Regions from separate parts of the Paenibacillus sp. FSL W7-1279 genome, predicted to be linked through region 1. Evidence: riboswitches for the same ligand, from Rfam matches in the RefSeq annotation. Region 1 holds a riboswitch; the other holds the start of a gene.
What was found. A riboswitch is a leader RNA that binds a small molecule or an ion and turns the genes downstream of it on or off. The one in region 1 is predicted to bind S-adenosylmethionine.

Region 1 (5,109 bases):
GATCCACCAATGAATACAGCTCACGCTCGCTGGCGATATCGGCTTTAATCGCAATGGACTTCACGCCAAACCCCTCGATTTCGCGGGAGAGCGCTTCCGCTTCATCCTTGCTGTTTACATAATTTATAGCCAAATGACATCCCTGCCGGGCTAACGACAGCGCCGTCATTTTCCCTAATCCTGTCGCACTGCCTGTAATCAGCGCCACTTTTCCCTTCAAGGCTTTCCCTCCTCAGATGGATATCCTTCCTTCAGTATAAAAGATTTGATATGGCCTAACAACTTGCAAACCCGGCAGAAGGGCCCATTATACAAAAAAAGAAAGGGATTATCCATAAAGACCCACGGTCTTTTGGATAATGCCCTCTCTTCTCGAATACGATGAAACTTATGTTCAGCATCATCGAGCCTTGGTGCTCGAATTAGAATGCCGGAATGACAGCACCTTTGTACTCTTCTTCAATAAAGGTCTTCACGTCCTCGGAAGTCAGCGCCTTCGCCAATTTTTGAATGGCGTCGGAGTCCTTGTTGTCCGGACGAGCTACCAGCAGATTGGCGTAAGGGTTCTCTTTGTCTTCGATAAAGAGAGCATCCTTTGTTGGATCCAGTCCCGCTTCAAGCGCGTAGTTCGTGTTGATGACAGCCAGATCCAGCTCATCGAGCATACGCGGCAGCATCGCGGCTTCAACTTCTTTGAACTCCAGGTTCTTCGGATTTTCCACGATATCCTTAGCGGTAGCTTCAAGCTTGGTTTCATCCTGCAGCTTAATGACGCCATTCTTGGACAGCAGGGTCAATGCACGGCCCGCATTCGATGGGTCACTTGGGATCGCCACAACGGCTCCATCCTTCAGCTCATCGGCCGATTTAATCGTTCTGGAGTATGCACCCAGCGGCTCCACATGCACGGCGATCACGGACTCCAGGTCCAGTTTGCGCTCTTTGATTTCATTATCCAGGTAAGGCTTATGTTGGAAGAAATTCGCGTCGATTTCCTTGGAATCCACTTGCGTATTAGGCAGCAGATAATCCGTAAATTCCACGATTTCCAGGTTCACGCCTTCCTTTTCAAGCGCCGGTTTGATATGCTCCAAAATTTTGGCGTGTGGTGAAGGCGAAGCACCTACTTTCAAGGTTACGGTCTCTTGAGCGCCGCCTCCTGTTGTTCCCCCTGGCTCAGCCGCGTTATCCGCAGGCTTGCTGCCGCACGCAGCCAGCACCGTAACCAATGTCAAGCTGATCAATGCCAATGTCCATTTTTTCATTTTAAAAACTCTCCCTCCGAAAATATATTATTTTTTTATATTGTCTTCCTTGATGCCTCATCCATTCCGTTATTTTCTTGTAAAATGTCGGACCAAGCGATCTCCTGCCATTTGCAGCAGTTGTACCAGCACAATCATTAATACGACGGCCAGAATCATAATCTCGGTCTCATAACGGTAATATCCATACTTGATGGCCAAATCGCCCAACCCGCCGCCGCCGACTTGACCGGACATCGCGGTATACGAGACCAGGGTTACAATCGTAATGGTCATCCCAGCCAGCAAACCCGGGCGAGCCTCCGGAAGGAGAACCCTCCATATGATTTGGCTTGTCGAGGAGCCCATGGCATGAGCCGCTTCAATGACCCCTTTGTCCACCTCATTCAAGGCGGTTTCCACGAGTCTGGCGAAGAATGGCGCCGCGCCTATCACGAGCGGTGGAATGGTTCCCAGCACGCCATAAGAAACACCCACAAGCGATTTCGTAATCGGAATCATCGCAACGATCAGGATAATGAACGGAATCGAACGCAGGATGTTCACAATGAACGACAGGATCGAGTATCCGAAGCGTACCAGGCCGGATGTGGATCTAGCGGCCATGTAGAGCAGCACGCCAATCGGCAGTCCGATAATGAAGCTGAACAATGCCGATGCCCCCAGCATCCGAAGGGTATCCAAGGTTGCCGTCCATATTTCTTTCCAGTCGATCTGGGTAAAATCGAGTTCGAACATTAATGAATCACCTCCACGTCTAATCCTTGCTCAAGGAGCTTCCGAATCGTATCTTCAATAGCGCCCTCTTCCCCTTCAAAACGGACAATGAGTTGGCCGTACGGCGTTTCTTTGATCGTGGAAATGGTACCCTGCAGAATTGCAAAATTCACGCCCGTCTCATGGACGGTATGGGACAGAATTGATTCGTACGTTTTCGATCCAAGGAACGTAATCTGCACCGCCCTTGAAGGTCCGTTTGTCTGTCCCTGGATGGCCAGCCGGAGCGCTTCGCCGCTGTCCATCTCCTGACGGATAAATTCCTGGGTTACCTCATGCTTCGGCTTCAGGAACACTTCCGTTACCGGCCCTTGCTCCACGATGCCGCCTTGATGAATGACGGCGACCCGGTCGCATATGCTCTGAATCACATGCATTTCATGGGTAATCAGCACGATCGTCAGATGAAACTTTTTGTTAATGTCCAGCAGCAGGCGCAGGATCGAATCCGTCGTCTGCGGGTCAAGAGCCGAAGTGGCTTCGTCGCACAGCAGTACTTCCGGATCACTCGCGAGCGCTCTGGCGATGCCCACCCGCTGCTTCTGGCCCCCAGATAGCTGAGACGGGTACTTGTCCCGATGCGCCTCGAGCCCGACCAAGGCCAACAACTCGGATACTTTACGTTCCAGTTCGGCGTTCGGCGTCTTGATCAGACGCAGCGGAAACGCAATGTTATCGTACACCGTCGCCGATGACAACAGGTTAAAGTGCTGAAAAATCATGCCGATTTTGCGGCGTTCCGCCTGAAGCTGCTTCTTGCCAAGCGACGTTAAGTTCTTACCGTTCACCCACACCTCGCCCGAGGTAGGACGCTCCAACAAATTGATACAACGGATCAATGTACTTTTACCTGCACCGGAGTGTCCGATCACTCCGAAAATTTCTCCTTTTTCAATCGACAAATCCAATTCGGACAACGCAGTTGTTAAAGTTCCGGCTTTTCCGTACTGTTTCGTCAATTGCTTGAGCTCAATCAATCCGATAATCCTCCTTTTTCCATAGCTTCATATCTATTTACCCAAAAGAAAAGAGCCTCTTTTTGTAGAATCAAAAAGGGCCCTCTTTACGTAAAAGTCAACGCCTTTTCTCATCTGTCAAAGCCAAAGGATATCCTGTAGCTTTGAAGGAATTAGCACCATGTCACTCCATGCGTCATCGCGTTAAGCAATTACACGCTGGAGTCGGTTGCCGGGCTTCATCGGGCCTGTCCCTCCGCCTCTCTCGATAAGAAAACATCGATATGAAATTTTTCCGATTAATTTGATCTGATTTGATAACATTTAATGAATGCAATAGTTAGTATAGATTCTTTTCAGGTTTTTGTCAAAAGGAATTTCATGGCGATTTTGTGCCTAAGTCCTGACTCCATTTTTCGCCCAAAGCTTGTTCGTATATTTATAAGAGGCCGCCAGACTCCGGCATACCATATCAACGCCCTGTTTGAGATCGTCCAGGTGCTGGCCGATATCCTCCAGCTCGATCTTGTCCGACAGTCCTTGATGACGCTGCCACAAATCATCCTGCATCTCGGAATTCATGTAATGGATTTCGGCGTTGCGCCGTTTCCGGAGGGTGTTCAGCGGTGTTTTGTAACGATCCTTGATCTCCTCCAGCTCTTTGGCCAGCTCTCCGTGGGCCTTCAGGAATTTAAACTGCCGCAGGACCGTAAAATAAGAGAAATGCGCCTTCACCTTGGAGGTATGAAGATCATACAAATCGTTCAACACCGTCCCCAGCTTGTCAAGGATCGAAAATACGCGGATGAAGCCGTTTTTGTAAAAATACACATACCGCTGATATTCCCCTTGCTCCTGAATCGACATGTCATCGATGTAACCCGATTGGATCGATTGGCTGAAATGCCGGGCCGCATTCCAGCTCTGTTCCAGCTCATCCAGGGAAACGATCAACCCCCGGGTCCAAATCTCAAGCTTGCGAAAATCATGCGTCGGATCCTGATTTTTCTCCATTTCCTTCTGCAGCAGCCGGGTTGTTTGGACCATCGATTCAATGGCTTCCTCAAGCAGGCCGTTATTCTGCCGGGGCTGTTCCCCAAGTAGCATTCGAAGCATGGCGGTACCCCCTCGCGTCATCAGATTAACCTTGGTTCTTGGATCGCTATTTGCCAAAATAGGGATTCCACCGCGTTTCAACCGTTTTCACGATATCCTCACGCGGGAATAACTCATCCGGGTATCCCGGTTTCATTCGTTCATCCATCAGGGGATTGTTCTTATAGGATGCCCCCGAAACGACCAGACAACCCCCATCTCCTTGATATCGGACACGTCTTGCGGATGGCTTGGTTATCATCGGCTCCCCCTTACTATACAACAAAGCCCTCGAGGCAAGCTCGGGGACTTTGCATAAAAGATGTTGCCTGAAATTCGATCTTTTTTTTGCTTTTTTTCTTATACGATCTTTTCGCTTGGCATGCTATGATCCGGCCGCATTTCGGCTTTAACCGGCCTGCTGAGCTGCCAAACCCTGACACTTAAATAACACAGTACGCCGAATAAGGCGGAGATCAACAAGGTATGCCCCAGTGCGGAGAATACGTAAACCTCCTCGTTATGCATCGTTGCCATAATGAGGGCGCCGCTGAACACCTGCAGCAGGCAGAGCACGGTTGCCGAGATGCCCAGCATCTGGATCTCCCGGTTGTCGCGGTTGCGCCAATATGCAAAATGCCCCATCACCGCCACAACGATCAGCAGCAGAAGCGCCGCCACGCGGTGCATAAAGGCGATGCCTACCCCTCCGCTCAGCTCCGGTATCACTTCCCCGTTACACAGCGGCCAGCCGGAGCACCCTTCCCGGGAATCGGTATGGCTCACGAATGCACCGATATAAACCACGATGTAACTGTACAAGGTTGTGCCCCATACTAAATTACGGAAGCCCTTGCTTACCCGAGGCAGACGCTCCAAGTCTACGGGCCCCTTCGCCTGTTCTACCCGCCGCATACCCAAAGCCAGCATGACAGAGCTAGCAAAGGCAATCAGCGAGAAGCCAAAATGCAGCGCCATAATCGCAGCCGATTGAGGCTTAACCACCGCAAGCGCAC
Region 2 (5,109 bases), 350 kb from region 1:
CAAGTATGGATCGGTGAGGAAGAGGGAGGATGGCGGCTCGGCTGGCGGAACATGGAACCGGACGGTGAAGTATCCGATGATGAGTGGTATGAAGGGAATTCATGGAATGAGTTATTATGCGTGTATCGACATCAATTAGCGAAGAAGCTTGGAGAGGGGTTCCGGCCGCTTGTGGAGGGGGTATTCCACGAACCGGGAGAGACTGGAGGCAAGAATCTTGGGGTGCAGAAGCTGCAGTGCTACAGTGAGCTGTATGGCTCGGAGGAGCTGTACACGGAGCTGTGTGCCTGGCGCAGGAGAAAGGCGGCTTCCGGAAGAAAAGCACCTTATTTCATTGCCAGCAATCGGGTGCTGCGCATGATTAGCGCCTTCATCCCCCAGAACGAGGAAGAGCTGCTGCAGCTTCCGGGAATCGGAATCAGCAAGTCTTCAGAGCATGGGGCGGAGTGGCTGGAGATCACGTCAGGAATCGAGCGAACCACAACCTTTCCACTGGATTGGGTTGATAAGCAGCTGCAGGAAGAGGTGTTCTTGTCCTGGCTTTATAAGCAGAAGGAGCAGCGATATAAGCAAGAGCTGGACCGCTTCCGAATTCGCCGTACGATGCTGCTTGGCATAGCTGAGGGAGCTTCGCTGACCGAGCTGGAAGAACGCACTTCGTTATCTCGTCGAGATTTGGTTGAGGAATTGGAGGGCCTTGAGAAGGAAGGTTATGATACGGAGCAGCTGCTGGAGGTTGAGCTGAACACGATGACGGCTACAGAGCAGGCGACGGTATGGAAGGCTTTTGAAGAGCTGGGCGATACATTTCTTAAACCCGTATTACAACGGGTATATGGAGAAGGACAAGCCCACAATGGAGAGGTAGAAGAGATTGGCGGAACGGAGAAGCTGTATGAGCGGCTGCGCCTGATCAGGATTCGCTTTCGGCGGGAAGAACCTGGTAAAGCGAACGCAGGCTAATTCCAGGTAATGAAAACAGGACGGATTCCCTTGCGGCAGGGAGATCCGTCCTGATGGTTTCGAGAGCTTCATATCCAGTCTTTCTTACGGAACAGATAAAACATGAGAGCACCGGCAGAAATCATGACGCCTATAACTACATAATAAGAATATTCCCAGTGAAGCTCAGGCATATTGTCAAAGTTCATGCCGTAGATGCCTGTAATCAGCGTCAGTGGAATGAAGATCGTTGTAATGGCGGTAAACACGCGCATGATTTCATTGGCCCGATTGGCGATACTGGATTGGTAAGCCTCTCGAAGGTTCCCCATGAGATCCCGGTAGGTTTCGAATGTTTCGGAAATTTTCACGGCATTTTCATAGATATCGCTGAAATATTTTTGCAGCTGGTCATCGATCAGCCGGAGATCTTTTTTGTTAAGTGTATTGATAACTTCCTTCTGCGGTCCAAGCACCTTTTTCAACCAAAGAATCTCGCTTCGCAGACCGATGATCTCGCTGAGGTGGGATTTTTTGGTATGCATCAGAATGTCTTCCTCCAGCTTTTCAATCCGCGCCTCGATGCGGTCCCCGACGGAGAAATAGTTGTCCGTCACAAGGTCGATCAAGAGATAGAGGAAGCGGTCAGGCGTGCTGACTTCATCCTCCCAGAGAAGCGGTTTAACGGTGCGCAGCTCGTGGATCTTTTGCTTGGTCACCGTAATAATAAAATGTCTGCCCAGGAAAACATTCAATGCCCGAAGGAAAATCTCTTCGTCGTCAAACCGGATGCTGTTCACGACGATAAAATAGTGGTTCTCGTATATTTCAATTTTGGGACGCTGCTCCTCTTCACTGAGGCAATCCTCAACCGCAAGATCATGCAGGGAGAAGAGGGGCTGCAGTTCCGCTAAATCATCCACATCCGCATCCAGCCAGTAGAAGCCGCTGGCCGGAGGTGTCAGCGTCATTTCGATGTCATCAACAGGGGTAAATACGCCCGAATCGACCAACCGGATTTTCATCTGATATCACTCCTTTGTCAAATTCAAGCTGCTTGGTTAAGCAGTAAAGGCACAGGATATCAGCCCACCGGTATACGGGCATAATCAAGGAAGGTTAGAATACGATAAAAAGCGCATGAAAAATAACGCCGCCCTCTGCCGGTAAGCTGATCTTAATCCTATGCGGTTGTGCGTCTTGTGCATCCAGTTTCTGGCTCGGGTCACCGTCCATCTTCCATGTCACCTCTTTCATACTCGGTTTTAAACAGCACTTGTCTAGTATAACGCCGGGTGTAGGACCTTTCAAGTTGAAATCCGGTCCAGCCAGGGGCCACGGTACAGGGTATGGAAACCTTCGGTGAAGTGTGACGGACTTTATGAAAAGGTTCTTGACGAAAAATTGGGAATGATTTAAAGTAAGTATCAATTACGAACAATTTAAGACAACTGAATAAAGCGAAATCTTATCAAGAGCAGGTGGAGGGACTAGCCCTATGAAACCCGGCAACCGGCGGCAACATCGCACGGTGCTAATTCTTGCAGGAGATACGACGCTTCTTCGAAGCCGTTGTATAGTCTGACAGATGAGAGAGGCGCATTGTGATACGTATATGATGACCTTTCTCTACTTTGAGAAAGGTCTTCTTGCGTTTATACAGTCTAACGCTCTTTCTCACAGCTTTTTTATGGATGTATCATTTCATATTTCGAAGGAGTGAGCCACGATGCCAATTAAAATTCCGGATGCCTTGCCGGCAAAGGAAGTTCTGGCTGGAGAAAACATTTTTGTCATGGATGAGAGTCACGCATTTCATCAGGATATCCGCCCATTGCGGATCGCTATTTTGAACCTGATGCCTACCAAGGAAACGACGGAGACCCAACTGCTGCGATTGATCGGTAACTCCCCGCTCCAGGTGGATGTTGTCCTTCTTCACCCGAGTTCGCACGTTTCGAAGAATACGTCGGCTGAGCATCTGAAATCATTTTACAAAACCTTTGAAGAAGTGAAGAACCGTCGTTTTGACGGCATGATCATTACAGGAGCTCCGGTCGAGCAGTTGGAGTTTGAAGAAGTGAATTACTGGGATGAGCTTACTGAAATTTTTGAATGGACCAAGACGCATGTGACCTCCACGCTCCATATCTGCTGGGCATCGCAAGCCGGACTTTATTATCATTACGGCGTGCCGAAATACAGCCTCGAGGAAAAATGCTTCGGCGTATTTCCACATACGATCAATGAAACATGTACCAAGCTGCTCCGCGGATTTGACGAAATGTTCTTTGTTCCGCATTCCCGTCATACGGAAGTTCGGCGCGAAGACATTACAGGCATTGACGATCTGGTCATCCTGTCCGAGTCCGAGGAAGCAGGCATTTATTTGGTATCAAGCCGGGATGGAAAGCAGATTTTTGCCACAGGGCATTCCGAGTATGATGCGGACTCTCTAAAGTGGGAGTATGACCGGGACGTTGCCAAGGGCATGGACATCGAACTGCCGCGCAACTATTACCCGAATAATGATCCAACAAGGACGCCTCCGTCCATATGGCGGGCGCATGCAAACTTATTATTTACTAATTGGCTCAATTACTATGTATATCAGGAAACGCCATACGATATTGGTCCGCAAATATAGCAGTAAACGGGAGGAGAGTTTGTGATGGAGAAGAAACCTTTTAATATAGAGAGCCGGCTGGCACAGATCGGCTCGGTGCAAGAACCGGTAACCGGAGCCGTGAATTTTCCGATTTATCAGGCTACGGCATACCGCCATCCCAAATTAGGCCAGAGCACGGGGTTTGACTACGCCCGTACGAAAAATCCGACCCGGTCGGTACTGGAGGACGCCTGCGCCGAGCTGGAATCCGGCGATGCCGGCTTTGCTTGCAGCTCGGGCATGGCTGCCCTTCAGACGATTTTTGCTTTGTTCGGTCAAGGGGACCATCTGATTGTATCGTTGGATCTGTATGGTGGGACGTATAGGCTGCTGGAGCGGATTATGTCCAAGTTCGGCGTTACGGCTACGTACGTGGATACGAATGACCCGGATGCGCTGGAAGGGGCAAGAAGGCCCAACACGAAGGCTGTATTTATCGAAACGCCGACCAATCCGCTTATGATGATTACGGATATCGAAGCCGTCTGTACGTGGGCAAGGCATCATCAACTGATCAGCATTGTGGATAATACGCTGCTTACTCCGTATTTCCAAAGACCCATCGAGCTTGGGGCGGATATCGTTATACATAGCGCCACCAAGTATTTGGGAGGACATAACGATGTGCTGGCGGGGATCATCGTAACGAAGGGCAAGGAACTATCGGAGGAGATGGCTTTCCTTCATAACTCCATCGGCGCTGTGTTAAGCCCGACGGATTCCTATCAGCTGATGAGAGGAATGAAGACGCTTGCGCTGCGTATGGATCGGCACGAGACGAATGCAACCGCAGTGGCAACGTTTTTGACAACTCACCCGGCGATCGGCGAGGTGTATTATCCTGCCCTGCCGGACCATCCGGGACATGACATCCAGAATCGTCAATCCAGCGGCAACACGGGCATCTTCTCCTTCAAGGTGAAGGACGCCCGTTATGTGGAGCCCGTGCTGCGGCACATTAAGCTGATTGCGTTCGCAGAAAGCCTGGGGGGCGTTGAGTCCCTGATGACATACCCTGCTGTTCAGACCCATGCGGACATCCCGCTTGAGATTCGGGAAGCAATCGGCGTGGATGACCGCTTGCTCCGGTTCTCGGTCGGCATCGAGCATGCGGATGACTTGATCGCGGATTTGGATGCTGCACTGAGCGCGGCCATGGCTGAAGTGGAAGGGAGCACGGGAGAATGAGCATCGATAAAGGTCCATCCGGATTGGAAACGCAAACCAAGCAGTTAGCTGCTAAACGGGGACACGAGGAAGAACTGCGTTTCGAGACAAAACTATTGCATTTCGGCGGGGAAATCGACCGGGCAACCGGCGCCTCAAGCGTTCCGATCTATCAAGCCTCGACGTTTCACCATGAAGACATCTTTAACCCGCCGCAACACGATTACAGCCGTTCCGGCAATCCGACTCGGCAGGCGCTGGAGGATTATATCGCCCTTTTGGAGGGAGGCGTACGCGGTTTCGCTTATGCTTCCGGTATGGCAGCGATCTCC

Region 2: it holds a riboswitch for S-adenosylmethionine, as region 1 does, so the genes downstream of both, metA (homoserine O-succinyltransferase) here and MKY82_RS28720 (methionine ABC transporter ATP-binding protein) in region 1, are expected to answer to the same signal.

The regions. Positions count from the first base shown of each region.
Region 1 covers NZ_CP150215.1:6,336,179-6,341,287, forward strand. The annotation lists gene MKY82_RS28705 (SDR family oxidoreductase) at 1-220, opposite strand, end outside; gene MKY82_RS28710 (MetQ/NlpA family ABC transporter substrate-binding protein) at 423-1,265, opposite strand; gene MKY82_RS28715 (methionine ABC transporter permease) at 1,335-2,003, opposite strand; gene MKY82_RS28720 (methionine ABC transporter ATP-binding protein) at 2,003-3,019, opposite strand; SAM riboswitch class I at 3,127-3,273, opposite strand; gene MKY82_RS28725 (Cthe_2314 family HEPN domain-containing protein) at 3,395-4,114, opposite strand; gene MKY82_RS28730 (hypothetical protein) at 4,161-4,355, opposite strand; gene MKY82_RS28735 (heme A synthase) at 4,454-5,109, opposite strand, start outside.
Region 2 covers NZ_CP150215.1:5,985,791-5,990,899, reverse strand. The annotation lists gene MKY82_RS27020 (HRDC domain-containing protein) at 1-963, shown strand, start outside; gene corA (magnesium/cobalt transporter CorA) at 1,032-1,967, opposite strand; SAM riboswitch class I at 2,408-2,537, shown strand; gene metA (homoserine O-succinyltransferase) at 2,672-3,589, shown strand; gene MKY82_RS27005 (PLP-dependent transferase) at 3,614-4,798, shown strand; gene MKY82_RS27000 (aminotransferase class I/II-fold pyridoxal phosphate-dependent enzyme) at 4,795-5,109, shown strand, end outside.